Regions from separate parts of the Microbacterium sp. NPDC089696 genome, predicted to be linked through region 2. Evidence: predicted binding sites of a transcription regulator. Region 2 holds the regulator's gene; each other region holds the start of a gene.
What was found. Region 2 encodes LexA, which represses DNA repair genes until DNA is damaged. Its sites were predicted from a motif close to TCGAACANNTGTTCGA; they were not measured.
Positions count from the first base shown of each region.

Region 1 (9,803 bases), 1.1 Mb from region 2:
TCGGTCGCGGTGGAGCGCCCGTAGCGGATGTTCTCGCGGATCGATCCGGCGAACAGCCACGGGTCCTGCAGCACCATGCCGGTGCGCGAGCGCAGGTCGTCTCGGGTGATCTCCGCGATGTCCTGCCCGTCGAGCGTGATGCGACCTCCGCTGAGCTCGTAGAACCGCATGATGAGGTTCACGAGCGTGGTCTTGCCCGCACCGGTCGGCCCGACGATCGCGACGGTCTGCCCCGGCTCCACCCGGAACGACAGGTCGGTGATGAGGGGACGGTCCGGCGTGTACGAGAACTGCACGTTCTCGAACTCGATGACGCCCTTGCCCTCGTCGAGTTCCGGGGCGTCGACGTCATCGGGGTCCTGTTCGTCCGCGTCGAGCAGGTCGAACACGCGCTCCGCCGAGGCCGTTCCGGACTGGACGACCGCCGCCATGCCACCCAGCTCGGACAGCGGCTGCGTGAACTGCTGCGAGTACTGGATGAACGCCTGGACGTCGCCGAGACGCAGCTGGCCGCTCGCGACCAGGAGGCCGCCGAGCACCGCGATGCCCACGTAGGTGAGGCTTCCGACGAAGGTCATGCCGGGCATGATGATGCCCGACAGGAACTGCGCCTTGAAGCTCGCCTGGTAGAGCTCCTCGTTCTCGGCCTTGAACTTGTCGAGGGCGTCCTGCTCGCGACCGAACACCTTGACGAGAGCGTGACCCGAGAAGGCCTCCTCGACGCGGGCGTTGAGACGACCCACCTTGCGCCACTGCGTGCCGAACGCCTTCTGCGACCGCGGGCCGATCACGCCGAAGATGACGCCCATGAGCGGCAGCGCGACCAGGGCGACGAGCGCGAGCTGCCACGAGATCGAGAACATCAGCACGAGCACGCCGACGACCGTCAGCACGGCGGTGAGCGCACCGGACAGCGACTGCTGCATGGTCTGCGTGATGTTGTCGATGTCGTTCGTGACGCGGGAGATGAGCTCTCCGCGCTGCACCTTGTCGAAGTACGACAGGGGCAGACGGTTGATCTTCGCCTCGACCCGCTCGCGCAGACGCCACATCGTGCGGACCATGATGACGTTGATGACGTACCCCTGGATCCAGCTGAGGAACGCCGCGGCGATGTAGATCGCGAGCACGGCGATGATGATCCACCGCAGGGCGTCGAAGTCGATGCCGTCTCCGACCCGGAAGTCGCCGAGGGCTCCGACCTGGTTCGCGAAGTCGTCCTGCCCGGCGCTGCGGAGCGCGTCGACGACCTGGTCCTTCGACGTGCCGTCCGGGAACCCGGGGAATCCGTCGCTCGGCTGGCCGAGCTGGTTCGAGATGAACCCCTTGTAGACGAGGTTCGTGGCCTCGCCGAGCACCTTCGGGGCGGCGACCGTGAGCACGACGCCGATCGCGCCGAGGACCGACACGAAGATGAACCAGACGGCGTAGGGCCGGAGCAGTCCGATCATGCGGCCGAAGCTCTTGCCGAAGTTGTCGGCCTTGCCCGGTGCGACGCTGTCCCAGCCGCCGCCGTTCTGACGGGCCTGCTCGGCGAGCTCGGCCTCGTACTTCTCCTCGTCGGTCAGTTCGACCTCGACGACGGGAGCAGCGGGTGCGGCTCCACGCCGACCGCGGCGCTTCTGTGCGTTGTCGTCGCTCATGCGTCCACCCCCAGCTGCGACTCGACGATCTCTCGGTACGTGTCGCTCGTCTCCAGCAGCTCTTCGTGCGTGCCGACGCCGACCATCGTGCCGCCCTCGAGCACCACGATGCGGTCGGCATCCGTGATGGTCGAGACCCGCTGCGCGACGACGATCTTCGTCACGTGCGGCAGTTCGCGCCACAGCGCCTGCCTCAGCCGCGCGTCGGTCGTGAGGTCGAGCGCCGAGAAGGAGTCGTCGAACACGAGGATCTGCGGCTGCCGCACGATCGCGCGGGCGATCGCGAGACGCTGCCGCTGCCCGCCGGACACGTTCGTCCCGCCCTGCGCGATGCGCGACTCGAGTCCGTCGGGCATCTCCTCGACGAAGTCCCGGCCCTGCGCGATCTCGAGCGCGTGCCACAGCTCCTCGTCCGTCGCCTCCTCGCGGCCGTAGCGCAGGTTCGATGCGACGGTTCCCGTGAACAGGAACGGACGCTGCGGGACGAGCCCGATCGACGCCCACAGCGACTCGACGTCGGCCTCGCGGACATCGGCGCCGCCGACGTGGACCGCTCCGCCGGAGACGTCGAACAGTCGCGGGATGAGCGACACGAGCGTCGTCTTGCCGGCGCCCGTCGAGCCGACGATCGCGACCGTCTCCCCCGGCTGCGCGCCGAAGCTGATTCCCGTCAGCACCGGGGAGTCGGCGCCGGGGTACGTGAACTCGACGTCGTCGAAGGCGACGGCACCGGGGGTCGGGAACGTCGTCACGCCGTTCACGGGACGCTCCATGCTCGACGGCGTGTCGAGGACCTCGCCGATGCGCTCGGCCGAGACCGCGGCGCGCGGGATCATCATCGCCATGAAGCTCGCCATGATGACGCCGCCCATGATCTGGCCGATGTACTGCATGAAGGCGAAGAGCGTGCCGACCTGGACGGTGCCGTTGTTGACCTCGATGCCGCCGAACCAGATGACGGCGACGACGGTGACGTTGAGGATCAGCATGAACAGCGGGAACAGCAGGACGAACAGCGAGCCGACCTTGCGCCCCACGACCATGATGTCGGTGTTGGCCTCGCGGAACCGCTCCTCCTCGATGCGCTCGCGCACGAACGCGCGCACGACGCGCACGCCGGTGAGCTGCTCGCGCATGACGCGGTTCACGGCGTCGAGCTTGCCCTGGTAACTGCGGAACAGCGGGACCATGCGCCCGATCACGAGCGCGGCGAGGATCAGCAGCAGCGGCACGGAGACCGCGATCAGCCAGCTGAGGCCGGCGTTGGTCTGCACGGCGAAGATGATGCCGCCGATCGCGAGCAGCGGCGCCGTGACGAGCATGGTGGCGCCCATCATGGCGAGCATCTGCACCTGCTGCACGTCGTTGGTGTTGCGGGTGATCAGCGAGCCGGCACCGAACTGCGACACCTCGCGCTCCGAGAAGCCGCTGACCTTGCCGAACACGTCGGAGCGGATGTCGCGGCCGGCGCTCATGGCCGCGCGGGCCGCGAAGAAGGTCGCGATGACCGAGGCGACGATCTGGCCGAACGAGACGGCCAGCATGAAGAGACCCGTGCGCCAGATGTAGCCGGTGTCACCGAGGGCGACGCCCTTATCGATGATGTCGGCGTTGAGGCGGGGCAGGTAGAGAGTGGCGGCGGCGCTGGCGAGCTGGAACACCAGCACCGAGAGGAGCAGCCACTTATAACGGGACAGATAGCGGACGAGAATTTTTCCCAGCACAGGCGGACTTTCTAGGAAGGATGACGCGGCGGATCTCCCGGCAGGCGGACGCGGGCCGACGATCGCGCACATGCAAGAGTGCCACGAACCGGCGACATTCGTATCCCCCTCTGGGGGGACCTTCGCTCACAGCGAACCGATCCGCGCTGCGGCCGGGGGTTTCTACACCGCGGTGAAGAACCGCGGACGCCGCCCGACGGGCACCGCCGCGGTCGTCAGAACAGCGCGCGCTCCGGGACGTACCCGCGCGCGGGACCTCCGGCATCCGGCTCGAGCTCGGCGATCGTCGCGGGGCTCCAGTGGGGGTCGCGGTCCTTGTCGACGATCTGCGCGCGGATGCCCTCGACGAGGTCGGGGTGCTGTCGCACGAACCACATCACACGGCGGTACTCGCCCTCCAGCGCGGCACGGAGGCCCGGCATCGCGCGGGCCTCGCGAACCGCGTCGAGCGTCACGGCGAGCGCCGTGGGGGCGAGAACCTCGAGCAGGTCGGCCGTCGCGGCGGCATCCGGTTCGGTGCGTGCCCGCAGTCGCTCCACGATCCCGGCCACGGTGTCGGCGGCGAACGCGTCGTCGATCCATTCCTGCGCGGCCGGCAGCGCGGACGGCTCCGGCGTCTCGTCGAAGAGCAGGACGATCTCGGCCGGCCCCGTGGGATCGGCGCGGTAGGCGAGCGCCTCGCGCAGCGCATCGAGTCGATCGGACGGGACGAAGTGGTCGGCGAAGCCGAGGAGCACGGCGTCCGCTCCGTCCATGGTCGCCCCCGTGAGGCCGAAGTACTCCCCGAGGCGCCCGGGGGCCCGACCGAGCAGCCAGGTGCCCCCGACGTCGGGCGTGAAGCCGATGCGGGTCTCGGGCATCGCGAGCTTCGAACGCTCCGTGACGATGCGGATCGCGGCGTGGCCGGCGAGGCCGATGCCTCCGCCCATCGTGATGCCGTCGGCCAGGGCGACCACGGGCTTCGGGTACTCCGCGATCATGGCGTCGAGCGCATACTCGGAGCGGAAGAACTCGGTCGTCGTCTCGGCCTGGCCCGCGACGATCTGGTTGTAGAGGGCGCGCACGTCGCCGCCCGCGCACATTCCGCGTTCGCCCTCGCCGTCGATCAGGACGATCTGCACGTCGGTGTCGTCGCGCCATGCCGCGAGCGCCGCGGTGAGCGCCTGGATCATGTCGACGTCGAGCGCGTTGATCGCCTCGGGACGGTTGAGGGTGAGCCGTCCCAGTGCCCCTTCCGTGCGGACGAGGACGCGGGGCGAGGCGGTCGATGCGGTCACGCGTGCCAGGCTACCCCGTCGTCCGGGGCTTGCCTCTGCACACGATCGTGCGGTAAATGCGCGATCCGGCGGCTTTTCCGGCAGGATAGACGGAACCGCCCATTGCAACGAGAGGTCGCGGATGCCCGACGGACAGGTGCTCGAGTTCACGCGCGTGACGAAGCGCTTCAATGACGTGACGGCGGTCTCCGACCTCTCCGCACGTGTCGAGCCGGGAGTCGTCACAGCTTTCCTCGGCCCCAACGGCGCGGGGAAGACCACCTCTCTGCGCATCCTCCTCGGACAGGTGCGCGCCACGAGCGGCACCGCCACGATCGGCGGCGTCGCGTATCCCGAGCTGCGCCACCCGCTGCGCACGATCGGCGCCGTGCTCGAGGAGACGGTCTATCGCCCTCGCCGCAGCGCCTCGCGGCATCTGACCATCGCGGCCAAGGCCAACGGCATCCCCCTGTCCCGCGTCGACGAGGTCCTGTCGCTCGTGGGTCTCGAGCATGAGGCGGAAGGACGCGTCGGCAGCTTCTCGCTCGGGATGCGCCAGCGCCTGAGCGTCGCGCACGCGCTTCTCGGCGATCCCGGCGCCCTGGTCTTCGACGAGCCCGCGAACGGACTCGACCCCGAGGGCATCCGGTGGATGCGGCTCCTCATGCGTCGCCTCGCCGACGAGGGCCGCACGGTTCTCGTCTCGTCCCACGTGCTCAGCGAGATCGAGCAGGTCGCCGATCACGTGCTGGTGCTCTCGAAGGGACAGCTGGTGCTGTCGAGCGGCATCGAGACGCTCGCCGATCCCTCGGGCGGATCCGTGGTCGTCGACTCCGCCGATCGCGTCGGACTGCGCACCGCGCTCGCGTCGGCGGGCTTCGAGGTCGAGGTGCTGCGTTCCGGCCTCCGTGTCCGCGGCGGCGACGCCCAGACGGTCGGCGCGATCGCCGCGTCGGCGGGCGTCGCACTCAGCACTCTCGTGCAGCGCGGCCCCACGCTCGAGGACGTCTTCATCGACCTGGTCCGCGGCGGGACTCTCGGCGCGCGCGGCGCGGCGGCCCCCGCCTCGGAGCACGTCGTCCCGCAGGAGCCGGCTCCCGCGCCCGTCGAGGTGGAGGCGGATGCCGACGCCGTCGAGGCGGATGCCGGTGCCGTCGAAGCGGATGCCGGTGCTGTCGTCGTGCCGCCGATCGATGCCGCAGTGCCCGGCGCGCCCGCGAGCGTCGAGGGCGCGATCGCCGTCGACGCCCCGGAGACGGAGACCCCGGTCGAGGCGGACGCTCCGGAGCCGACCGACGCCGAACCCGCACACGAGCTCGCCGTGGACGCGGAGGCGGAGCCTGCCGTCGACGTCGACCGGTCCGACGAGGACGCGACCGAGCACGCCGTGGACGCGGAGGCGGAGCCTGCCGCCGACGTCGACCGGTCCGACGAGGACGCGACCGAGCACGACTCGACCGAGCACGACTCGACCGAGCACGACGATGCGTCGGATGCCGAGGACGCTAACGCCGACGCTCCGGCACCCTCGTTCGACGACATCCTGTTCGGAACGGGCAGCGCCCCCGATGGCGAGAACCCCGACGAGACCGCGGACGCTCCCGCGGCGGACGGGTCGGTCGCCGACGCCTCCGGTGTCGAGGTCTTCGACGACCTCGGCGCGCAGGACGGCGACGACGGTCAGGCGGGCGAGCCCGACGAGTCGGACCCCCGCTCGGCCGCGGTGTCGACGATGCTCGCGGCCGCGGCACGCGCGTACTACGACGACGAACCCGCGGACTACCCGCTCGGCGACGCGGAGACGTCAGCCGCGACCCCGGGTGAGGACGCCGCCGGGTCCGACGACGCCGATCCCGCACGCGAAGGCGACGGGTCGGGCGACGAAGCGCAGTGGTCCGTCGCGAGCACCGGGGTCATCGACCAGGTCCCCGCCTGGGCGCCGGCCGCCGATCCGAGCGCAGACGGCCATCAGGCCGAGACCGACGAGCACGAGCAGAGCGACGAGCACGAGCAGAGCGAGACCGGCGAGCGCGAGCAGAACAACGAGCACGAGCAGAGCGAGACCGGCGAGCGCGAGCAGAGCGACGAGCACGAGCAGGGCCGGGACGACGAGGGCCGACAGGACTGACGCCGCTCCTCGAACGACGAATGCCCTCCGCACCGATCGGCGTGGAGGGCATTCGCGTCTTCGAGGACTAGGCGGGCCGGGGGCGGATGACGGGCCGCCGGCGCTGCTTGGACACGGGCGTCGGCGCGGTGGCGACGATCTCCTCGACGTCAGCGGCCTCGGCGGAGACGTCGAGCCGGAGAGCCTGCGTGAGCGCGAGGCCGTGTCGCGTCGTGAGGATCAGGCGTCGGAACTGCGGGTCGCCCTCGAGATCGATCACGACGCTCGGACGGTGCCGCCGGATGAGCACGAAGTCGACGCTGCCCGCGGCCTTCCAGCTCCCCGAGGCGAGGACTCCCGGGATGTGCGTGCCCGGGTTCGGCACGCCGCGCAGCCACGTCCACGCGTCGTCGGTGAGCTGGACCTTCGTGATCGTCTCTCGCGCGATACGGAGGTTGTCCCGATGGAAGCTGGCCGCGCGCTCGATCGGGGAGAGCACGACCTCGAGTTGCGTCTGGTCCAGCAGCAACGTCACCATGCGTACAGTCTGCCAGCGGCACCCTGCCAGTTGCCTGCGTCTTCTTCACAGGACCACAACGATCCCTTGTCCGTTCCCACCATCACGCCCTCGTTCATTCCGATGTTCTGCTCGAGTTTCGAACAAATCTACTAAACTGGAGGCATGGCAGCAATTCCGGAACCCGACCTCGACCGCCGTCGCGCCCTGCTCGACGCCTGGGTCGAGAAGCGGCGACGGATCGCCGTCCTGGAGGCCCAGGCATCGTCGCTGCTCGCCGAGCGGATGACGTTGTCGCAGTCGGACGCGGCGGAGAACCCCTTCCATCGCGATGCGATCCATCGCTCGATGATCGCCGAGTACGCCGCGGCCGGACGCCTCTCCACCGGGGCGGTGGAGTACGCCTTCACCGATGCCGCCTTCCTCCACCGGAGCCACCCCGAGGTGCTCGCCGCGTTCCGCGCGGGGTCGATCACGGCCGCTCATGTGCGGGCGATCGTCCGCGAGGGCGGCATCGTGCGCGAAGCGGTCGACAACGGGATCGCGGAGCCCGGCGCGGTGAGCGTCTTCGATTCCGGTGCGGTGATCGTCGCGCAGAGCGAATCCCCCGCACGGACGGCCGTGCACGTGCGCGCTCTCGCCGCCGTCCTGGCCGGAGTCACGGTGAACGAGCGTCATGCCCGCGCGCGGTCGGAGCGCGCGGTGACCATGCGCTCCGTCGACGACGGTCTGGCGCTGCTGACCGTGGTCCTCCCCGAGCACCTGGCCGTCGCGATCATGGATCGCCTGACCCGCCTCGCACGCGGGGTCGTCGCCGCACGCGTGTCGGAGCCCGCGCGCGACGACCGAGCGATCTTCGGCGACGGCACGTTCACGACCGACCCGCTGATCGACACGGCGGCGGACCCCGAAACCCGACTCGCCGTCGATGGGGTGACCGATCCGGTCGAGACTCCCGAAATCGAGGCCCCCGAAGTCGAGACCCCCGACGGCGCTCGCCTCCCCGACGGTGCTCGCATCCCCCCGGACGACCGCACCATCGACCAGGTGCGCGCCGATCTGCTCACCGACCTGTTGCTCGCGGTCGACCCTTCCGCCGCGCACGGACAGGCTCTCGACGGCATCCAGGCCCGCATCCAGGTGACGGTCGCGGCGACGACGCTGGCCGGGCTGGATGATCGCCCCGCCGAGATCGACGGCGTCGGTCCGCTGCACCCCGACATCGCACGGGCCCTGGCGGGCCGCAACAGCGGATGGTCACGCCTCTTCCTCGACGCGCGCGGCCTGGTCACCGAGACCGACACGTACACACCCACCGAGCCGATGCGCCGGTTCCTCCGCGCACGCGACCAGCACTGCCGCTTCCCCGGATGTCGCATGCCCGTGCACCGATGCCAGGTCGATCACACCCACGATCATGCGAAGGGCGGCCGCACCGAGGTGCACAACCTCGGGCACCTCTGCGCGACCCATCACGTGCTCAAGCATCCGGACATCGCCGACGACCATCGGTGGAGTGCGCGACAGCTCCCGGACGGGACGATCGACTGGCTCAGTCCGCTCGGACGCTCCTACCGCGACGTCCCACGGCCACGCGTCATGTTCACGTGACTCGGGTCATGCGATCCGGATTCGTGCGCCGCGTGTCAGGCGTGGGCGTCTGCCGCGGCCTGGGCGGCGACGGGCAGAGCCGCCTCGATGCGCTGGAGGTCCTCGTCACCGTGAGCGGCAGTGAGGAACCACGCCTCGAAGACGCTCGGCGGCAGAGCCACGCCCTGCGCCCGCATGCTGTGGAAGAACGGGGCGTACCGGAACGACTCCTGCGCCTGCGCCTCCGCATAGTCTCGCGGGGCGGCCGCACGGAAGGACGCGTTGAACAGGTTCCCGGCGTGGGCGACCGCGTGCGGGACTCCCGCGTCGGAGAGAGCGCTGTCGAGGGCGGAGGCGACGCGTGCCGCCGCAGCGTCGACCGCGGCGTAGACCTCCGGGGTCGCCAGACGCAACGTCGCGAGGCCGGCTGCGACCGAGAGCGGGTTCCCCGACAGGGTGCCCGCCTGGTACACGGGGCCCACCGGCGCCAGCAGGTCCATCACCTCGGCGCGGCCCCCCAGCGCGGCGAGAGGCATCCCGCCGCCCACGACCTTGCCGAACGTGACGATGTCCGGGGCGTACAGCTCTCCGGCCGCGGCCTGCAGACCCCAGAACCCGGCGGGGTGCACGCGGAAGCCCGTGAGCACCTCGTCCAGGATCAGGAGCGCGCCGTGCGCGTGCGCGGTCTCGGCGAGGAAGCGGTTGAATCCGGGCTCCGGCGCCACGACGCCCATGTTGGCGGCGGCGGCCTCGACGATCACGGCGGCGATGCGGTCGCCGTGCTCCGCGAACACCGCGTCGAGCGCATCCCGGTCGTTGTAGTCGATGACCAGGGTCTGCGCGGCGATCGGCGCCGGCACACCGGCCGAGCCGGGCAGCGCGAGCGTGGCGACGCCGGACCCCGCGGCCGCGAGGAGACCGTCGGAGTGGCCGTGGTAGTGCCCGGCGAACTTCACGAGCAGGTCG
Region 1 covers NZ_JBIVHF010000002.1:1,110,911-1,120,713, forward strand. The annotation lists gene ACIPY8_RS15720 (ABC transporter ATP-binding protein) at 1-1,643, opposite strand, end outside; gene ACIPY8_RS15725 (ABC transporter ATP-binding protein) at 1,640-3,367, opposite strand; gene ACIPY8_RS15730 (enoyl-CoA hydratase/isomerase family protein) at 3,583-4,644, opposite strand; gene ACIPY8_RS15735 (ATP-binding cassette domain-containing protein) at 4,766-6,751, shown strand; gene ACIPY8_RS15740 (hypothetical protein) at 6,819-7,268, opposite strand; gene ACIPY8_RS15745 (DUF222 domain-containing protein) at 7,413-8,858, shown strand; gene ACIPY8_RS15750 (glutamate-1-semialdehyde 2,1-aminomutase) at 8,894-9,803, opposite strand, start outside.
Region 1: ACIPY8_RS15745 (DUF222 domain-containing protein) is a predicted target of LexA. The motif match lies at 7,387-7,402, and genes of this name have one in related genera.

Region 2 (9,803 bases):
TGATCGGCATCGGCGTGGTGCTCGCCGCGCTGTCCGCCGGGTTCGCGATCCGCCGCTGGCTTCGCACCTGACCGCGTCCGCGGTATAGACTGACAGGCTGCCGTGCGCCCGCCATCGGGCTCCGCACGTCGTCACGGCACGGATCAGGAGAGAATCATGCCCAGGGAACGCGGGGAGAAGGTCATCGCGACCAATCGTCGCGCACGTCACGACTACAACATCGAGAAGTCGTACGAGGCGGGGATGGTGCTCACCGGCACCGAGGTGAAGTCGCTGCGTCAGGGACGCGCCAACCTCAGCGACGGCTACGCCTTCGTGAAGGGGAACGAGGTCTTCCTCGACGCCGTGCACATCCCGGAGTACTCGCAGGGGCACTGGACGAACCACTCGGCGAAGCGCATCCGCAAGCTGCTGCTGCACCGCGAGGAGATCGCGAAGCTCGCGCACGCCGTCTCGGCCGGGGGCTACACGCTGATCCCGCTCAGGCTCTACTTCTCGGACGGGCGCGCGAAGGTCGAGATCGCCCTCGCGAAGGGCAAGCGCGAGTACGACAAGCGCCAGACCCTGCGCGAGCGTCAGGACACGCGCGAGGCCGAACGGGCCATGCGGCTCCGCAACCGCGTCGGGGAGTGACCGCGCTCAGTCCGCGGGCGTGAAGCCGAACACGCGGCCGAGGAAGGCCAGTTCACGCTCGAGCGCGTCGACGATCGTCTCCGCCGCCCGGAAGCCGTGGCCCTCGTCGGGGTACAGCACGTACTCGTGATCGACGCCTCGTGCCTGCAGGGCGTCTCGGATCGCCTCGGACTGCTCGGGCGGCACGACGCGGTCGACGCCGCCCTGCATCAGCAGCACGGGCACGTCGATCCGGTCGGCGTGCGTGAGCGGGGAGCGGTCGACGTACAGCTGCTCGGCGTCCGGGAGCGGCCCCACGAGCCCCTCGATGTAGTGCGCCTCGAAGTCGTGGGAGTGCTCGACGAGCATCCGCAGGTCGGCCACGCCGTAGCGGCTGATCCCGGCGGCGAAGGTCCCGCCTCGCACGAGGGCGGACAGGACGGTCCAGCCGCCGGCTGACCCGCCGCGGATCGCGATGCGCGCGGGGTCCGCCAGTCCGGCGTCGGCCAGCCCCCGGGCGGCGGCGATCACGTCGTCCACGTCGGCGACGCCCCATCGGCCGTCGAGGCGTTCGCGGTAGGCGCGCCCGTATCCCGTCGAGCCGCCGTAGTTGACGTCGAGCACGCCGATGCCCCGGCTCGTATAGAACGCGATCGCCGCCGAAGACGCGCCCGTGACGTGGGCCGTCGGGCCGCCGTGCACGAGCACGACATACGGCGGGAGCTCGTTGTCGGGGGCCGCCTGCTCGGGGTTGCGCGGGTCATACGCGAAGGCGTGCACCGGCCCGTGCGGCCCGTCGACGAGCAGAGCGGATGCCGTGGGCATCCACGCCGGATCGGAGGGCGCCCCTCCCGCGATGCGCTCCACATCTCCGGAGTCGACGTCGACGGCCCAGACACCGGGGGCGGTCGTCGAGCTGCTGCCGGACAGGAGGACGCGGGAGCCGGAGGCATCGTCGACGCTCACGTGGCCGTCGGCGAGGAGGTCGAGAGGACGAGCGCTGCCGTCGCGGGAGACGACCACCACGTCGTCGCGGCCGTTCGTGCGGACCGCTACGACACGGCCGTCGTCGAGCGGCTGGAACCAGCGGTTGCCGAGCACCCAGAGCCCGTAGCCGGTGTCGGCATCCACCTCGGGCGTCGCGGTGCGTGGCGTGCCCGCTGCGCCGTCCCCGTCCAACCGGAGTCGGTGCAGCGCCCAGCGGCCGGAGGGATCGTCGGCGTACACGAGCTCGTCGTCGCCGAGCCACTCGGGCTGCAGGGCCGCGCGGGTCGGAACGACGATGCGACGGTCGCGGCCCGCGATCACGAGCGAGGCCTCCTGCCACGGCATCCGTGGCGCGTGCCACTCGACCCATGCGATCCGTGAGCCGTCCGGGGAGAGCGCCGGATGCGCGTAGAAGCCCTCGCTCTCGACGACCACCGTGAGCGCATGCCCATCGTCGGCGGCCGAGCCGTCGAGGGGGATCTCGACGATGCCGCGACGATGGGGGTCGACGGTGAGGTCCTCCCGCACGGCGAACAGGCGTCCGTGCTGCAGCCGCAGCCCGCCGTAGGCAGGACCGCCCGGGGTGAGAGGCACGGGATCGCCGCCGCGCGGCATCCTGCGCACGCGCTGATCCTTCCCGTCGACGAAGTACAGGGTGCCCTCGCGGTCGGCGGTCCAGGCGCCGCCGCCGTACTCGTGCACGCGTGAGCGCGCGCTCCAGGGAGCGGGGAGGACGAGGTCGCCCGTGGAGCTGCGCACCGCGACGCGACCGCCTTCGGCCGGAACGGACTCGCCCCACCACACCTCGTCGCCCACGAAGCGCGCGCCGTCGATGCGCGGCGATGCCGCGGCGATCGCCGCGGAGGAGAACGGGGAGGACCAGGAGCCGTACGGTGCGCTCATGCTTCGAGCCTAGGCGCGGACGCCCCCGGATACTCGGCGCGGGGGTCAGACGGCCCGGAGGACGGCGACGACCTTGCCGAGGATCACGGCCTCGTCGCCGAGGATCGGCTCGAATGCCGAGTTGCGGGGCAGCAGCCAGGTGTGTCCGTCACGGCGCCGCAGCACCTTGACCGTGGCCTCGCCGTCGAGCATCGCGGCGACGATCTCGCCGTTCTCGGCGGTGCCCTGGGAGCGGACGACGACCCAGTCGCCGTCGCAGATCGCGGCGTCGATCATCGACTCGCCGGAGACCTTGAGCATGAACAGGTCGCCCTTGCCCACGAGCTGGCGCGGCAGGGGGAAGATCTCCTCGACCTGCTGGTCGGCCGTGATCGGGACGCCCGCGGCGATGCGGCCGACCAGAGGGACGAGCGCGGCGTCGCCGACAGGGGTCGCCACGTCGGCGGGGTTCTCGGTGCCGGTGCCGGGGAGGTCGATCAGGACCTCCATCGCCCTGGTCTTGCCCGGGTCGCGACGAAGGTAGCCGCTGAGCTCGAGCTGGCCGAGCTGGTGCGTCACGCTCGACAGCGACTTGAGACCGACCGCGTCGCCGATCTCGCGCATGCTCGGCGGATAGCCGTAGCGGCTGATCGAGGTCTGGATGACCTCGAGGATGGCCATCTGCTTGGGGCTGAGGCTCTTCCGGCGGCGAGTGCGCGGCGCCTCGGACTCGGGGGCGGAGTTCTCGCTCATGGTGCTCCTCGGAGGTGCGGTTTCCGGCGTCCCGATTCGAATGTCGGAGGTCCGTGGTGGGGTGTTCGTATCGAAACCGTATCCGAGAAGCACGCCGATAGGGAATATCTGTTCGAGCGTGTCGCTTGATTCGGAGAGCGGATTTCGAAGAAGTCTTGACAGATGTTCGAATTCGAAGATACCTTCGGAACGTAGCTTCGCATTCCCGGCTCCCGGCCGAGTCGCGGATGCGAACGCTACGCCACCTTCACCGCCCCGCGGTCACCAGAGGAGCACGAGATGAGCACCATCACCTTCAGCAGCGCAGCAGTCGTCCCGGCACGTCCGGCGACTCGCCTCCGGCTGACGGCGCGTGGTCGTCGTGTCGTGCTCGCGATCGCGGCCGTTCCTCTCGCGGCGGGCATCGCGTTCGCGGCCCTGAGCGGCGGCAGCGCCATCGCCTCGAACGAGCACGTCGCGACGGCGTCCTTCGAGACGGTCACGGTGATGCCGGGCGACACGCTCTGGTCGATCGCCGAGGCGGTCGCTCCCGGCGCCGACCCGCGCGAGGTCATCGGCGACATCACGCGCCTCAACGCGCTGCAGGGCGGTGCTCTGCAGATCGGCCAGGAGATCGCGATCCCCGCGGGCTACACGGACTGAGGCGTGACCAGCGCCTCGATCGAGATCAGAGGCGCCGATCCGGATCACAGGGCGCTGACAGTCGGGTGGACACGGATCGTTCATGCAGCGTCACCGGATGACGAGCGGCGTCGAGCTCGCTCTACCATGGGAAGGGTGACTGCTTCGCTCGCCGACCTTCCGCTCCGTGACGATCTCCGAGGGCTCACTCCCTACGGTGCGCCTCAGGCCCCACTGCCCATCGCGCTGAACGTCAACGAGAACACGCATCCCGTGCCCGACGCCGTCGCGAGCGACATCCTCGACGACATCGCCGTGGCTCTGCGCGATGTGAACCGCTACCCGGACCGTGAGTTCACGACCCTGCGAGAAGGATTCGCCGAGTACCTCGGTCACGGCCTGGACCCCGCGCAGATCTGGGCGGGCAACGGGTCCAACGAGGTGCTGCAGCACATCCTGCAGGCGTTCGGAGGCCCGAGTCGCACGGCCTTCAGCTTCGCGCCCACGTACTCGATGTACCCGTTGATCGCGAAAGGCACCGGCGCGACCTGGGTCGCCGGAACGCGACAGCCCGACTACACGATCACCGCAGAAGAGGCGGCCGCGCAGGTCGCCGAGGTAGACCCCGACGTCATCCTGCTCTGCGCGCCCAACAACCCGACGGGAACGCCTCTCGGACTCGACGTGGTCGAGGCGGTCTACGAGGCGTCCCGCGGCATCGTCGTCGTCGACGAGGCGTATCAGGAGTTCGCGCCCCGTGACGCCGCCTCCGCACTGACCCTGCTCGACGGGCGCCCCCGTCTCGCGGTGTCGCGCACCATGAGCAAGGCGTTCGCGTTCGCCGGCGCCCGCGTCGGCTACCTCGCCGCAGACCCGGCGTTCATCGACGCGCTGCGTCTCGTGCGCCTGCCGTACCACCTGAGCGCGCTCACCCAGGCGGCGGCGATCGCCGCGCTGCGCAACGCCGACGTGATGCTCGGCATGGTCGAGGAGATCGTCGAACAGCGCGACCGCATCTCGGCCACGCTCGAGGCCCTCGGCTACATGCCGCACGAGTCGTGGTCGAACTTCGTCCTGTTCGGCGGCGTCTCGGATCCGCGGCGGGTCTGGCAGGAGCTGTACGACCGCGGCGTGCTGATCCGCGACGTGGGCCTGCCGGGACACCTCCGCGTGACCGCCGGCACCGAAGCCGAGACCACCGCGTTCCTGGACGCCCTCGCCTCGATAGGATCGGCATCATGAGCAGCACCGCCCAGACCCCGCGCACCGCGACCCGCGTGCGCTCCACGTCGGAGTCCACCGTCGAGCTCGAGCTGAACCTGGACGGCACCGGTGCGAGCCGTATCGACACGTCCGTGCCCTTCTTCGACCACATGCTCACGGCGTTCGCGAAGCACTCGTTGACCGATCTCACCGTCCGCGCGTCCGGTGACACCGACATCGACGCTCACCACACGGTCGAGGACATCTCCATCGTGCTCGGCCAGGCTATCCGCGAGGCACTCGGTGACAAGTCCGGGATCGCCCGCTACGGAGACGCCCTGGTGCCCTTGGACGAGGCGCTCGCGCAGGCCGTGGTCGACATCTCCGGTCGGCCCTACCTCGTGCACACGGGTGAGCCCGCGGGGTTCGAGCACCACCTGATCGGCGGTCACTTCACCGGGTCGCTCGTGCGGCACACGTTCGAGGCGCTCGCGTTCAACGCCGGTCTCACGGTGCACGTCCGCGTGCTGGATGGACGCGACCCGCATCACATCGCGGAGGCGGAGTACAAGGCTTTCGCCCGCGCATTCCGCCAGGCAAAGGCGCTCGACCCGCTCGTGGACGGCATCCCGTCGACCAAGGGTGCGCTGTGACCCGGACGCCCCGCGTCGCCGTTTTCGACTACGAGTCCGGCAACGTCCACTCCGCGGTCAAGGCGCTCGTCGCCGCAGGAGCGGATGCGGTGCTCACGCGCGACCGCGCCGAGGCGCTCGACGCCGACGGACTGCTCGTCCCCGGGGTGGGAGCCTTCCAGGCGGTGCGCGACGCCCTGCACGCTCATGGCGGCGACGAGATCATCGATCGCCGTCTGGCGGGCGGTCGTCCGGTGCTCGGCATCTGCGTCGGCATGCAGGTGCTCTTCGCGCACGGAGTCGAGCGCGGGCACGACACCGAAGGCCTGGGCGAGTGGCCGGGAGCGGTCACCGAGCTGAACGCCCCCGTGCTCCCGCACATGGGGTGGAACACGGTCGCGCCCGGCGCGGACTCGGTGCTGTTCCGCGGCATCGAGGAGGAGCGCTTCTATTTCGTGCACTCCTACGCCGCTCAGAAATGGGAGCTCGACGTGATCCCGCCGTTCCCGCAGCCGGTGCTGACCTGGGCGACGCACGGCGACCCGTTCCTCGCCGCCGTCGAGAACGGTCCGCTGTCTGCGACGCAGTTCCACCCCGAGAAGTCCGGCGAGGCCGGCATCCAGCTGCTCCGCAACTGGATCGGCAGCCTCGGCGACTGACCCCGAGTCCGGTTCCGGCGCTCAGAAACCGCGAGCGACCGCGGCGGCGGCCGACAGCCACGCCTCCTGCGTCGGAGAGGCGAGCGCGCGCAGCCGCAGGTGCCCGTCGACCATCTCCCGGTCATAGGGGATCCGCACGACTTCGCGGGCGAGCGGCTCGTATCCTGCCACGACCTCGGCGACCTCCACGGACGACGCCTTGGGATCGGCCTGGCTCACGACGACGACCGCCTGCCGGGCGAGGTGCGCTGACCGCTCGTCCCGGTCCTCCAGGGCTTCCAGGAGGAGGGCGCCCGCCTCGGCGTGGTCGTCGCGCGTCGTGGTCGCGACCACGAGCTGGTCCGCACGGTCGATCATCCGCAGCCACATCGGATCGGACTCGTCGTTGCCCGAGTCGATGATGATGAGTCGATAGAACTTCGCGGCGACGGCGTGGATCGCATCGACGTCGGCCGGGCTCAGACGATTCTCGTGTGCGAGGCGGATGGGCTTGGACCGCAGCACATCGTACTTCTCCTGCGGCTGGTGGTGCACGAAGTGCGCGAGGTCCGCGGACTGGCCCTGAGCGCCTAGCAGGCGCTGCGTCTGGGGGAGGAGCTCCAGCAGCGTCCGGTCGTGCGCGCCGGTCTCGGTCCGCCAGCCGAGCGTTCCCCGCGTCTGATTGTTGTCCCAGGCCAGCACGCCTGCTCCGCCGTACTGCGCGAACACCGCCGACAGCAGCACCGTCGCCGGGGTCTTCCCCGCGCCGCCCTTGCCGTTCACGACCGCGACCGTGCGGGGTCCCGGCCAGTGACGGCTGACGGCGTGCTCATCGTCGCGCGACGCGCGTTCGCTCGCGTTGGGGCCGAGGGAGAAGCCGATCCGGTTGAGGAATCCGCGTCCGCCGCGACGCGCGGGGTCCTCCCGCGGGTCCTGTTGGAGGAAGGAGCGCCGCTCGACGCCCGCTTCGCGCTGCTCCCGACGTGTGGCGACCGCGTGGTCGGGGCCCGGTCCGGCGGGTGTGGCCGGCGCATGGGGTGCGGCGGGCTGCGGAGGGACGGTCGGAGACGGCCCGGCCGGTGCGGATGCGGCCGGTGCGGATGCGGCCGGGGGTGCGGGTGAGAGGGGGACGCTCTGGACGAGCCCGGGCGCAGAGGGTGCCTGTGCAGAGGGTGCCTGTGCAGAGGGTGCCGGTGCGGGCGGCGTCGGCGTGGGCGCCGGAGCGGTCGGGGCGGCAGGGACCGTCGGAACACCGGGGATGGCGGCCGTGGTAGGCACCGTGGCCGGGGCGTCGGGGGATGCCGCCTGCCCGGGGTGCCCGAGCGGAGCGCTCTGCGCCGGAGGAACGGGGCGATGTGCGGCGGCGGCCGCCGCGGCGGCAGCACGTGTCGTGGGCGCGGCCGGTGCGCCCTCAGGAAGCGTGGGCACCACGGGGGCGGACGACGGCATCGGAGCCGGTGGCGTCGACGTCGGAGCGGAGGACGCCGGAGTCGTCGCTCCGCTGGTGGGCACGGGAGGCGCGGGGTTCACGGGTGCGGAGGGCTGTGCGGGCGGAGTAGGCGGTGCGGAGGGCTGTGCGGGCTGCGCGGGTCGGACGGCGTATCCGGGCATCGTGGGCCAGTCGTCGTCATCCTCGGGGCTCAGCGGCACGTGCTCCACGAGATCCGGCGTCTCGGGCGGGGTCGTGTTGCCCCGCCGCAGGGGGCCTCCGCCGTAGGCTTCGCCGTCGCGCGTCATGGACCTTCTCCTCGTCGACCGGATACACGTGTCATCGAGGCTACCGCGTGGCGTCCGTCCCGCGGCGTCACGCTCATTTGGAGCGGGCGGATGCGGCGGCTAGTGTCGATTCTCGTGCCGACGAATCGGCGCACCCGATCTCACCTGAGGACGTCATGAACGACTTCGCGCAGTCCCCCTCCCTCACTCTGCTCCCCGCGGTCGACGTCGCCGGCGGCAAGGCCGTCCGGCTGACGCAGGGTGAGGCCGGCACCGAGACCAACTACGGCGATCCTCTCGACGCGGCAGGGGAGTGGGCGTCGCAGGGCGCCCGGTGGATCCATCTCGTCGACCTCGACGCGGCGTTCGGGCGCGGCAGCAACGCCCCGATCCTGCGCAAGGTCATCAAGCAGTTCAAGAACGTGAACATCGAGCTGTCCGGCGGCATCCGCGACGATGCGACCCTCGAGGCGGCTCTCGAGAGCGGCGCGGCGCGCATCAACCTCGGCACCGCCGCGCTCGAGAACCCCGAGTGGGCCGCCGATGTGATCGGACGTTACGGCGAGGCGATCGCCGTCGGCCTCGATGTGCGCGGGACCACGCTCGCGGCCCGCGGGTGGACCAAGGAGGGCGGCGACCTCTGGGAGGTCCTCGAGCGTCTCGAGGACGCCGGCTGCAGCCGCTACGTCGTGACGGACGTCACGAAGGACGGCACGTTGAAGGGACCGAACCTCGAGCTCCTGCGCGAGATCACGTCCCGCACGCCCAAGCCCGTCGTGGCGTCGGGCGGCATCTCCAACCTCGACGACATCGCGGCGCTCCGCGACCTCGTTCCGCTCGGCGTCGAGGGTGCGATCGTCGGCAAGGCCCTCTATGCGGGGGCGTTCACGCTGGCTGAGGCACTGGATGTCGCCGGAGACTGACGCGCACTCGTGCGGCCCCGAGTCGCATGACCACTCCGCGCACTCCGGCGGCGACTCCGCGGGAGTCCCGTGGGAAGGGCGCAGTTTCGAGTCGAATCCGCACGCCGCGGATGACGGCTCCGCCGATCCGGCGCTCCTCGCGGCGCTGCTGCGCTTCCGCGCCGGTGAGGGGTCGCAGGTCGAGGTCGTCGACGCCTTCCGGTCCGCGCGCGTCCTGATCCCCCTGATCGCCGAGAAGGGCGAGGAGGGCGTGGCGCCGAACGGGCTCGCGGTCGACAAGACCCAGGAGCTGTCGATCGTCACGGTCGCGGCTCCGGACGGGCGTCGTGTGCAGCCGGTGTTCTCGTCGGTCGAGACGATGCGGCGCTGGGACCCCCTGGCGAGGCCCATCCCGGTCGAGGCCGTGCGTGTCGCGCTGTCGGCCTCCGCGGAGGACACCGACCTGATCGTGCTCGACCCCACGTCCGAGACCGAGTTCGTCATCCGCCGTCCCGCGGTGTGGGCGATCGCCCAGGCGCAGTCGTGGGAGCCGAGCTTCCTGTCGCCCGAGGTCGTCCGTGCGCTGCAGGAGAGCGTCGCGCACGAGCTCGCGGTGATCGACGTCGCGGTGGCGTCCGGCGACCCCGACGCGCGGCTGCGCGGACCCGAGCTGATCGTGATCCTCGAGCTCGTCGACGGACTCGAGCGCGAAGTGCTCGACGCCGTGCTCGCGCGCCTCGCGCAGCGCTGGGCCGCCGACGACCGGATCGCCGTGCTCGCCGACTCTCTCACCGTGAAGCTCCGCCGCTCCGCCTGATCACGCGACCACGTGCAGGACCGATGTGCGTCTGCCGGAT
Region 2 covers NZ_JBIVHF010000002.1:31,832-41,634, reverse strand. The annotation lists gene ftsX (permease-like cell division protein FtsX) at 1-71, shown strand, start outside; gene smpB (SsrA-binding protein SmpB) at 157-633, shown strand; gene ACIPY8_RS10500 (prolyl oligopeptidase family serine peptidase) at 640-2,502, opposite strand; gene lexA (transcriptional repressor LexA) at 2,548-3,234, opposite strand; gene ACIPY8_RS10490 (LysM peptidoglycan-binding domain-containing protein) at 3,514-3,876, shown strand; gene ACIPY8_RS10485 (histidinol-phosphate transaminase) at 4,003-5,097, shown strand; gene hisB (imidazoleglycerol-phosphate dehydratase HisB) at 5,094-5,711, shown strand; gene hisH (imidazole glycerol phosphate synthase subunit HisH) at 5,708-6,349, shown strand; gene ACIPY8_RS10470 (AAA family ATPase) at 6,371-8,065, opposite strand; gene priA (bifunctional 1-(5-phosphoribosyl)-5-((5-phosphoribosylamino)methylideneamino)imidazole-4-carboxamide isomerase/phosphoribosylanthranilate isomerase PriA) at 8,221-8,967, shown strand; gene ACIPY8_RS10460 (SseB family protein) at 8,951-9,763, shown strand.

Region 3 (9,803 bases), on a different contig from region 2:
GGGCGTCGAAGATCGCGCCGGCGGGGCCGTTCGGGCCGCCGAGGCCGCCGGATCCGAAGAGTCCGCCGAGCGGGTTGTCGCCGTTCTGTCCGCTGGTGCCGAAGGGGAATGCGTTGTTCATGATGACCTCCCAGTGCTGGTGATGGAGCGGTGAGCGATAGTCAACGATATATCGTTAACCCTGTGCGCGGGGTGGGAATCCGACACTCTCGCAGAAAGTTCCCGGATGCCGTCGATCGGCCTGCCGCTCGCTCGTCATTGCTCTGTACGCTGACCGCTGACAGAGGAGATGAGAGCGATGCGCTACACACTGCTGTTGCACTACCCCGAGATGAGCGAGGCCGAGCTGGGCGAGGAGGCTCTGGCCGAAGGCCAGGCCGCGTTCGCGAGCTACGCCGCAACGCTGCAGGCCGCCGGAGTGCTGATCGGCGGCGAGGTCCTGCAGCCGTCGGCCGTGACGACGACCGTGCGGATGCGCGACGGCGCCCTCCAGGTGCAGGGCGGCCCGTTCGCCGACACGAAGGAGCAGCTCGGCGGCACGTTCGTGATCGACGTGCCCGACCTGGATGCCGCGATCGAGTACGCCCGCCAGGCGCCGTCGGTGCAGTGGGGCGCGGTCGAGGTACGGCCCGGCGCCGTGCACACGGTCGACGGCACCTGGACGCCGAACCGATGAGCGCCGAGGAGGCCCGTGTCGCCGCCGAGCGCGCGGCGCGGACCTCCTACGGGCGGCTCGTCGCTCTGCTCGCCGCGCAGAGCGGCGACATCGGCCTCGCCGAGGACTCGCTGTCGGGCGCCTTCGAGGAGGCGCTGCGGCGCTGGCCCGACGCAGGCGTTCCCGACAACCCGGAAGGATGGCTGCTGACCGTGGCCAGGAACCGACTGCGCGACGTGTGGAAGTCCGCTGCAGCGCGCGCCTCCGCCCCGCTGCACGACGACAGTGCGAGGCATGATCCGCTCGCCGAGCACGACCCGCTCGCGATCGGCGACAAGCGCCTCGAACTGCTGTTCGTGTGCGCGCATCCCGCGATCGACCCGGCGGCGCGCACACCGCTCATGCTGCAGACCGTGCTGGGGTTCGACGCCTCGGAGATCGCCCGCGCGTTCGCGGTGCCGGCGGCCACCATGGCGCAGCGACTCGTGCGGGCGAAGCGCCGCATCAAGAACGCCCGCATCCCGTTCGTCGTGCCGGGTCGTGCCGCGATGCCCGAGCGGCTGCCCGCCGTGCTCGAAGCCGTGTACGGATGCACGGCGCTGTCCTGGCGCGGAGATGCCGCGTCGCTGGCCGGGGAGGCGCAGTACCTGGCCGTGACCCTGGCGGCGCTGCTGGACACCGAGGCGGAGGCCTGGGGCCTCGCGGCCCTCACGACGCTGAGCCTGGCGCGGCGGCGGTCGGGCGTCTTCGTGCCGCTCGACGAGCAGGACCCGTCCGATTGGGATGCCGATCTGATCGCCGAGGGAGAGGCGTACCTGCGGCGAGCACGACCCGACGGCGCACCGGGCCGGCTCCAGCTCGAGGCCGCGATCCAGGCCGTGCACACCGACCGGCGGCGCACCGGCGCGACGGACTGGGCGGTGCTGCGGACACTGTACGCGGCCCTGCTCGAGGTCGCGCCGACCCGGGGAGCCCAGGTCGCGGCCGCCGTCGTGACCGCGCGGATCGACGGACCCGAGGCCGGCCTCGCCGCACTACCCGCCGACGCCGAGGCGTTCCAGCCGTACTGGGCCGCCCGCGCCGAGCTGCTCGCCGCCGCGGGGCGCGACGCGCGTGACGCGTACATGCGGGCGGCCGAGATGGCGGAGGATGCCGAGGTCGCGGCGTTCCTCCACGGGCGGGCCGCCGGGCGGTAGCGCCGCAGGTCGATAGCGCCGCACGACGGCATCCGCGCGCCCGACTGCATGTCAGCGCGCTCATCACAACCCCCGTGTGTTCGCACAGGGTGCGGTGTTTGACTTCCAGCGATGTCGACTTCCGCCGTTCCCTCGCGCTCCCCGTCCGCCCACGTCCGCGTGAGCGTGGTCGTCCCCGTGTTCAATCCCGGAGAGTCCTTCGACGACCTCATCGCCTCGCTCGACCGGCAGACCCTCGACCCTTCCCGGTTCGAGCTGCTCCTCTGCGACGACGGCTCCGATGAGGCGACGCAGGCGCGGCTCGCCGAAGTGGAGCGCACGCGATCGTATGCGCGAGTCCTGTACCTCCCGCATTCGGGGTGGCCAGGGACTCCGCGCAACGAGGGCGTGGCGGCGGCACGCGGCGACTACGTGCAGTTCGTCGACCAGGACGACTGGCTGTTCGACGAGGCGCTGGAGCGCATGTGCGACTACGCCGATCTGCACGGCGCCGACGTCCTCGTCGGCAAGGAGGTCGGCGTGGGCCGGCCGCTCCCGACGCGGATCTACCGACGCGACGTGCCCGACGCCCGGCTCGGACGAGATCCTCTGCTCGAGATGCTCACACCGCACAAGATGTTCCGCACGGAGTTCCTGCGCGATAAGCGGGTGCGCTTCCCCGACGGCAGGGTGCGTCTCGAGGACCACCTCTTCGTCATGCGCGCCTACTTCGAGGCCGAGCGGATCTCGATCCTCGCGAGCACCCCGTGCTATGCGTGGGTCAAGCAGCCGGGGAGCGCGAGCTCGGCGCGCATCGATCCGGAGTCGTACTACCCGCATCTGGAGGCCGTGCTCGACCTCGTGGAGCAGTACACCCAGCCCGGACCGCTGCGCGATCGACTCCTGCGGCACTGGTTCCGCGGCAAGGTGCTCAAGCGCCTCGCGGGCACGCGCCTCGTGAAGTACCCCACCGACTACCGCGAACGGCTGCTCGACGTCGTGGTGCCCCTCGCACGGCGGCGATTCGGCCCCGGCGTCGACGGAGGACTCGCGTTCCCCCAGCGCATCCGCGCCGCGCTGCTCCGCGCCGATCGCCGTGCCGACCTCCTCGCGTTCGCACGCTTCGAGAAGGACCTGGACTGCCGGGTCGCCGTCACCTCGGCATCCTGGTCCCGCGGAGGCGGTCTGCACCTCGGGCTGCGGGTCGACATCACACGCGACGGCGCGGACGCGCTGGTGATCGAGCCCGACTCCGGGCGCCTGACGTCTCTTCCCGTGCCGATGGACGGTCTGCCCACCGGACTTCTCGAGGCCGGACGCGAACTGCGCAACGACCGCGTCGACCTCGTGATGGGGGATGCCGGTGACCAGCGCGTCCTCGCGAGCGCACGCCTGAAGGACGGCCGCACCGCCACGCTCGCGCTCGATCCGCTCAAGGTCTTCGGCCGCGGCGACGAGTCCCGCGGCGTGCGCATCGTCGCGAAGGTCCGTCGCGCGGGCTGGACGTTCGACGTGCCCCTCACGGCGGATGCCGCGACCCTGGCCGGCGCGGGACACTCGCCGCTCCTTGCTGGGCGCACCTGCACGCCGGTCGCCATGCGCGGCGGCGCCGTCGAGCTGCGCCGCGTGTTCCCCGGAGGACGCCTCAAGGACCTCGCGGGACGCGCGGCCCGGCGGGTGCGCAGTCGCGCACGACGGCGCTGACGCGGGCGCGCGCGTCACGCGAGGCCGGTCGCCGGCGGAGGAGACGTCCCGCACGGAGGATGATCCCCCGCGTTCGCACCTACCCCGGCGTCATCGCCTACCTCCGCGACGCCCATATCCGCCATACCGACCTCCGCGATACCGATCCTCAGCGCGCGAGCGTGAGCACCTCCGCGCCGGACTCGGTGATCGCGATCGTGTGCTCGGTGTGCGCGGTGCGACATCCGGTCGCGCTGCGGAGCGTCCAGCCGTCGGCGTCCGTCACGAGCTCGGCCGTGTCGTGCATGACCCAGGGCTCGAGCGCGAGGAGCAGGCCGGGGCGCAGCGCATACCCGCGACCGGGGCGACCGTCGTTCGCGACGTGCGGATCCTGGTGCATGGTCGAGCCGATGCCGTGGCCGCCGAACTCGCCGTTGATCGCGTAGCCGGAGCCGTGCAGCACGGAGCCGATCGCATGCGAGAGATCGCCGATCCGCGCCCCGGGGCGTGCCGCGGCGATGCCGGCCGCGAGGGCGCGCTCGGTCGCGTCGATCATGGCGAGGTCATCGGATGCCGCGGAGTCGCCCACCGTGAAGCTGATCGCCGCGTCGGCCGCGACACCGCGCAGCGTCACGGCGAGGTCGAGCGTGAGGAGGTCGCCGTCGGCGAGGCGGTGGTCGTGGGGCATCCCGTGCAGCACGGCATCGTTCGCCGCTGTGCAGACGTAGTGGCCGAAGGGCCCGCGGCCGAACGACGGGGCGTAGTCGACGTAGCAGGACTCGGCCCCGGCATCCTCGATGAGCTCCCTCGTCCAGCGGTCGAGGTCGAGCAGGTTCACGCCGACCTCCGCGCGGGCCTTCAGCGTCTGCAGGATGCCGCCGACCAGCGCGCCGGTGTCTCGGGCGCGGTCGAGCTGGGCAGGGGTGAGGATCTCGATCATGGGATAACTATACCGGTCAAACTATCCCGGTATTAGAATCGGCACATGATGGTGCGACTGCCGCTGAGCCCTGCCGAGGTCGAGCGTGGAGAGCGCCTCGGCGCCCTGCTGCGGCGAGCGCGCGGCGAACGGTCGATGCTGAGCGTCGCGCTCGACGCGGGTGTCTCGCCCGAGACCCTGCGCAAGATCGAGTCGGGTCGCGTCGCGACGCCGGCGTTCTCGACGATCGCCGCGATCGCCGGCGTTCTGCATCTGTCGCTCGATGCCGTGTGGACGGAGATCGAGCCGGCACGCGGCAGGGTCGCGTCCTGATGGCGACCGCCCTCGTCACGGGCGCCTCCCGTGGCATCGGTCGCGCCGTCGCCCAGACGTTCGCCCGTCGCGGCGATCGCGTCGCGGTGCACTACGGCCGCGACCGGGACGCCGCGGCGCAGACCCTCGCATCGCTCGACGGCTCCGGACACGTGCTCGTCGGCGGCGACCTGGGCGACCCCGAGGGCGCGCGGGCAGTGGTGGATGCCGCGGTGGAGACACTCGGGTCGATCGGCATCCTGGTGAACAACGCTGCCGTCGCGCCGAGCGCGGCCAACGCGCACCGTGTCGACGAGGTGTCGTTCGATGACTGGCAGCGCGCGTGGGCCGACATGGTCGCCGTGAACCTGCTCGGGGCGTCGAACGTGACGATGCTCGTCGCGCAGCACATGATCGCGCAGGGCGACGGCGGCGCGATCGTGAACGTCGGGTCGCGCGGGGCGTTCCGCGGCGAGCCCGATCACCCCGCCTACGCGGCGACGAAGGCCGGGTTGCAGGCGTTCGGCCAGTCGATGGCGCTCGTCCTCGCGCCGCACGGCATCTCCGTGACCTCGGTCGCGCCCGGGATGATCGCGACCGAGCGGCAGGCGTCGAAGCTCGAGGGAACCGGAGGCGACGGCATCCGCGGGCAGAGCCCGTTCGATCGCGTCGGCACCCCCGAGGAGGTCGCCGACGCGGTCGCGTATCTGACCTCACCCGGAGCGGTCTGGGCTTCGGGCACGGTGCTCGACCTGAACGGCGCGTCCTACTTCCGCTGAGCGCCGCGATGCCATCGAAGACTCGCAACGGTGTGGCCCACCGTGTGCCCGATTCCGCCGGCCGCTGCACGTCACTGGCTCTGTGGCTCCGCCGACCCCCGCCGACCCCCCGCCGCCGCCGCCGAGGGACGCTCGTTCGCTTCCACGCCACCGAGCAGACTCACACCCACCCGCGCGACCGTCAGACCCCGTCCCCCTCACGCGACCGTCGCGAAGTTCCGCCCGACGTCGAAGCGCGCCCGCCCGCCGAGTCGAGGCGTCTGATCGGGGTCGACCCACCGGGGCGGAACGAACCACACCCGCCCGTCGACGCCTCGCCCCTCGACGCGGATCTCCCAGCCGCTGTCGTGGATCCGGTGGTGACAGGTCTCGCAAAGCAGGACACCATTCTCGAGGTCGGTCGGCCCGCGATCTCGACCCCACCAGCGGATGTGATGCGCCTTGGTCATCTGCGGCGGCAGCGCGCACATCGCGCATCCACCGTCTCGTTCGATGAGCGCCAGACGCTGGGCCCTGGTGAACAGACGCTTCTCGCGACCCCAGTCCAGGATCTCGCTGTCTCCACCGAGCACGCACGGGATGATTCCCCCACCCGCGGCCATCCGGCGCGCGGCTCCCGCTCCGACAGGCTGATCCAGTCCGTCGATCTCCGCGGTTCCGGCATCCGACTCGAGGTCGGTGAGCGCCACCCGCACGACGACCGTCGCTCCCCCGAGCGGCAGACGCTCTTCGCACCCGAGGACATGAGTGCAGAACAGCGAGAGCGCGTCAGCCTGCAGCACGGGAACAGTGCGACGGTCGGCATCGGGAGCATCCGCACCGGCGGAGTCCGCTCGCGCCGCGAACGCCGCCGTGACGTACCCGCGAATCGCCGTGACGACCGGCGCCGCGGACTCCGCGTCGAGTCGGGCATCGAGATGAACCATCCCGTCGCGTTCGAAGATCGTCACCGAGCGTCGGGCGCGCTGTTCGTCGACCCGGCGCTGGACACCGCCGGAGTCCAGTCGCCCTTCCGCCTTCGTCACGAGTCGCCGCACATCGTCGAGTCCGAGCCCCCGCGCCGATTCGGTGAGTGAACGTTCGGCCTCGGCCGTACGTTCACGACCTGCGACTATGCGGCACCGGTCGAGCATCGCCACGATGAGAGCCGCGGCCTGCACACTCAACGCGCCGACACCGAGGGCGTCACGCACCAGCGGATACTTCGCGGGCAGCGGGGCGCCGAGCAGGTCGGCTCGCGGAGCCGTCGCCTCTCCGACCATGATCAGGCGCGAGGCATCACCCGTGGACATACCCGTGCTCGCCGCGATGAGTTTCGCCGACGATCGGTATCCCTGTTGCTTCGCGAGGCTGTCGGCGCCGAGCTCGCTCCGCGATTCCTCGGCGATCCGCGCCGCCACGTCGGCGTGCACGGCATCGAGGCGTCTCTTGAGCGCATCGACGGCACCGTTGACGGCGATGAGCTGCGCCCGAGAGAGCGATCGGCTGTCATCGCATTCTGCCCACACATCATCGAGGCGGGTCATCGCCTCGTGCAGTGCGGTCAGAGTTGCCATGCCTCCATTTTAGGCGGCATCACAACGAAGATTCGAAGATAAGTACGAAGAGTTCCAGCACTCCGAGATGCAGCAGGAGGTGCGGGATGCAGGTCCCGGCGTCAGCCCCGCAGCACCGAGTCCAAGAGCCCCGGGAACAGCTGGTCGAGCTCCTCGCGCCGGAGTGTGAGCATCCGGCGCCGGCCGTTGGGCTCGTTGCGGATGACGCCAGCCTCGCGCAGCACCTTCATGAAGTGCGACTTGGTCGACTTGGGGAGGTTCGGGTCGGTGGCGTGGCACGCGGCCATGTCGAGGGGGCCGTCGGCGAGCTGGCGCGCGATCGCGAGGCGTTCGGGGTCGCTGAGCGCGAAGAGCACGTCGGTCAGCTGGATCTCGGAGCGATCCGGGTGCGGGAGGTCGCCAGGCATAGTTCGAGAATAGTTGAACAATCGAGGGAAGGCGAGTACTGTCGCAAAGGTTCGATGTTTCTCGAACTAATCGGATGCCGGAGCGCACCCACCCCGAGGAGCCGCCATGACCACCACTCAGCCGATCGTCACGACCGAGGCCGCCGCACCCGTCGCCCCGATCCGCCGCGCGGGCTTCGGCTTCGCGCTCGCGGTCGGCACGCAGATCGTGATGATGATGGGTGCGAGCGCGCCGTCGCCGTTCTACCCGGTGCTCGCCGCCGAGATCGGCTTCGACGCCATCGTGATCAGCGCGGTGTTCGCCGTCTACGCGATCGCCCTGCTGCTGGCTCTCCTCACGGCGGGGTCGCTCTCGGACCACATCGGACGCCGCCCGGTCGTGATCGGCGGACTCTTGATCCTCGCCGGCAGCATGGTGCTGTTCTGGCATGCCGACTCTGTCGCGACGCTCGTCCTCGCGCGGATCCTCCAGGGCGCGGCGAGCGGTGTGCTGATCGCCGCGCTCTCCGCGGCCGCCCTCGACCTGGCGCCCGGCGGCCGATCCCGCACCGCCGCGCTCTGGAACGCGCTGAGCCCCGGCATCGGCCTCGCCCTCGGAGCTCTCGTCTCGGGCATCGCGCTCGACGCGACCGGCGAACCCCTGCTCGACGTGTTCGCCCCGCTCACGGTCGCGTACCTCGTCCTCGCGGGCCTGTTCCTGCTCGCGCCCGAGACCGCACCGTTGAAGCCCGGCGTGTGGGCGTCGCTGAGCTTCCGCCTGTCGATCCCCGGCAGCATCCGCGCGGACTTCTGGCGCGGCGCCCCCGCGGTCATCGCGGGCTGGGCGACCGGCGGGCTCTTCCTCTCCCTCGGCGCGAACATCGTGCGCACGGAGCTCGGCGGCGAGGCGCACACCTGGCAGGGTCTGTCGGTCGCGATGCTGGCCGGCGTCGGTGCCGTCGCGGCGTTCACCCTCCGTCGACGCGCCCCGCGCACCTCGGTGATCTTCGGCACTGCGGCCCTCGCGGTCGGCACGTCCCTGTCGCTCATCGCGCTGAGCGTCGCGTCACTCCCCTTCTACCTCGCCGCCACCGCGATCACCGGCATGGGCTTCGGCACCGCGTTCTCCGGCGTCGTCGGATCGCTCGCGCCCCGCATCCCCGCGACCGCCCGCGCCGACACGTTCGCCGTCATCTACGTGCTCGCCTACCTCGCGTTCGCCGTACCCGCGGTCGTGGCCGGAACCCTCGTCGGAGTGTTCGGCCTCGGCACGGTGTGCGTCGGCTACGGGGTCGTCGTCATCGCGCTCGCGGTCATCGCGTTCGTGCTGCGGGTCCGTCGGGCGGAGTAGTCCGGGTCGCGGTTCGGCCCCACCGGTTCGGGAGGAGAACCCCCCTCGGGAGGACGGATGCCGCGCCCGCCTCCTCCCGTCACGGAGAACTCCTCCCGGCGCGGTCCGGCCCGTACCTACCGCCCCGCAAGCAGCTCCTGCAGACGGGCGACCTCGGCGTCCGGCATCCCATAGCCGTGCTCGGGGCCGGGGTACTCGCCCGAGCGCACCTCTCGCGCGTAGGCGACGACGCCGTCGATCGAGGCGGTCCGCACGTCGGCGTAGCGCTTGACGAAGGCGGCCGCGGGTCCGTCGTAGATGCCGAGCAGGTCGTGGAACACGAGCACCTGGCCATCGGCGTCGCCTCCCGCGCCGATGCCGATCACCGGGACGCGCAGCAGCGGCACGAGCGCCGCCGTCACGGCGGAGGGCACGGCTTCGACGACGATCAGCGAGACACCGGCATCCTGCAGGGCGAGCGCGTCGTCGATGACGGCGAGCGCGGCCTCGGCCGTGCGGCCCTGGGCGCGGAAGCCGCCGAGGGCGGTGGCGGTCTGCGGCGTGAGACCGACGTGCCCCACCACCGGGATGCCGGCATTCACGAGCGCGCGGGCCCGGTCGACCGTCGTGCCGCCGCGTTCGATCTTCACGAGGTCGACGCCCGCCTCCTTTACGAAGCGCTGCGCGGTCTCGAGCGCGAGCGCGTCCGACGCCTCGTACGACCCGAACGGCAGATCGCCCACGAGCAGGGGCGTCGAGAGTCCGCGCCGCACGGCCTTCGTGAGCATGAGCATCTCGTCGATCGTGACGGGAACGGTGCTGTCGTAGCCGAGCACGGTCATCGCGGCGGAGTCGCCGACGAGCACCATGTCGACGCCCGCGGACTCGACGATCTGCGCGCTCGGGTAATCGTAGGCCGTGACCATGACGATCGGCTCGCCGGCATCCTTCTTGCGCGCGAGGTCGCCGATGGTCAGGCGACGGGTCGGGGCGGCGTGGGCGCTCATG
Region 3 covers NZ_JBIVHF010000001.1:358,351-368,153, reverse strand. The annotation lists gene ACIPY8_RS01790 (PadR family transcriptional regulator) at 1-121, opposite strand, end outside; gene ACIPY8_RS01785 (YciI family protein) at 299-676, shown strand; gene ACIPY8_RS01780 (RNA polymerase sigma factor) at 673-1,851, shown strand; gene ACIPY8_RS01775 (glycosyltransferase family 2 protein) at 1,963-3,534, shown strand; gene map (type I methionyl aminopeptidase) at 3,683-4,453, opposite strand; gene ACIPY8_RS01765 (helix-turn-helix domain-containing protein) at 4,502-4,765, shown strand; gene ACIPY8_RS01760 (SDR family NAD(P)-dependent oxidoreductase) at 4,765-5,523, shown strand; gene ACIPY8_RS01755 (DUF222 domain-containing protein) at 5,721-7,079, opposite strand; gene ACIPY8_RS01750 (ArsR/SmtB family transcription factor) at 7,181-7,486, opposite strand; gene ACIPY8_RS01745 (MFS transporter) at 7,593-8,816, shown strand; gene panB (3-methyl-2-oxobutanoate hydroxymethyltransferase) at 8,933-9,802, opposite strand; gene panC (pantoate--beta-alanine ligase) at 9,799-9,803, opposite strand, start outside.
Region 3: ACIPY8_RS01755 (DUF222 domain-containing protein) is a predicted target of LexA. The motif match lies at 7,112-7,127, and genes of this name have one in related genera.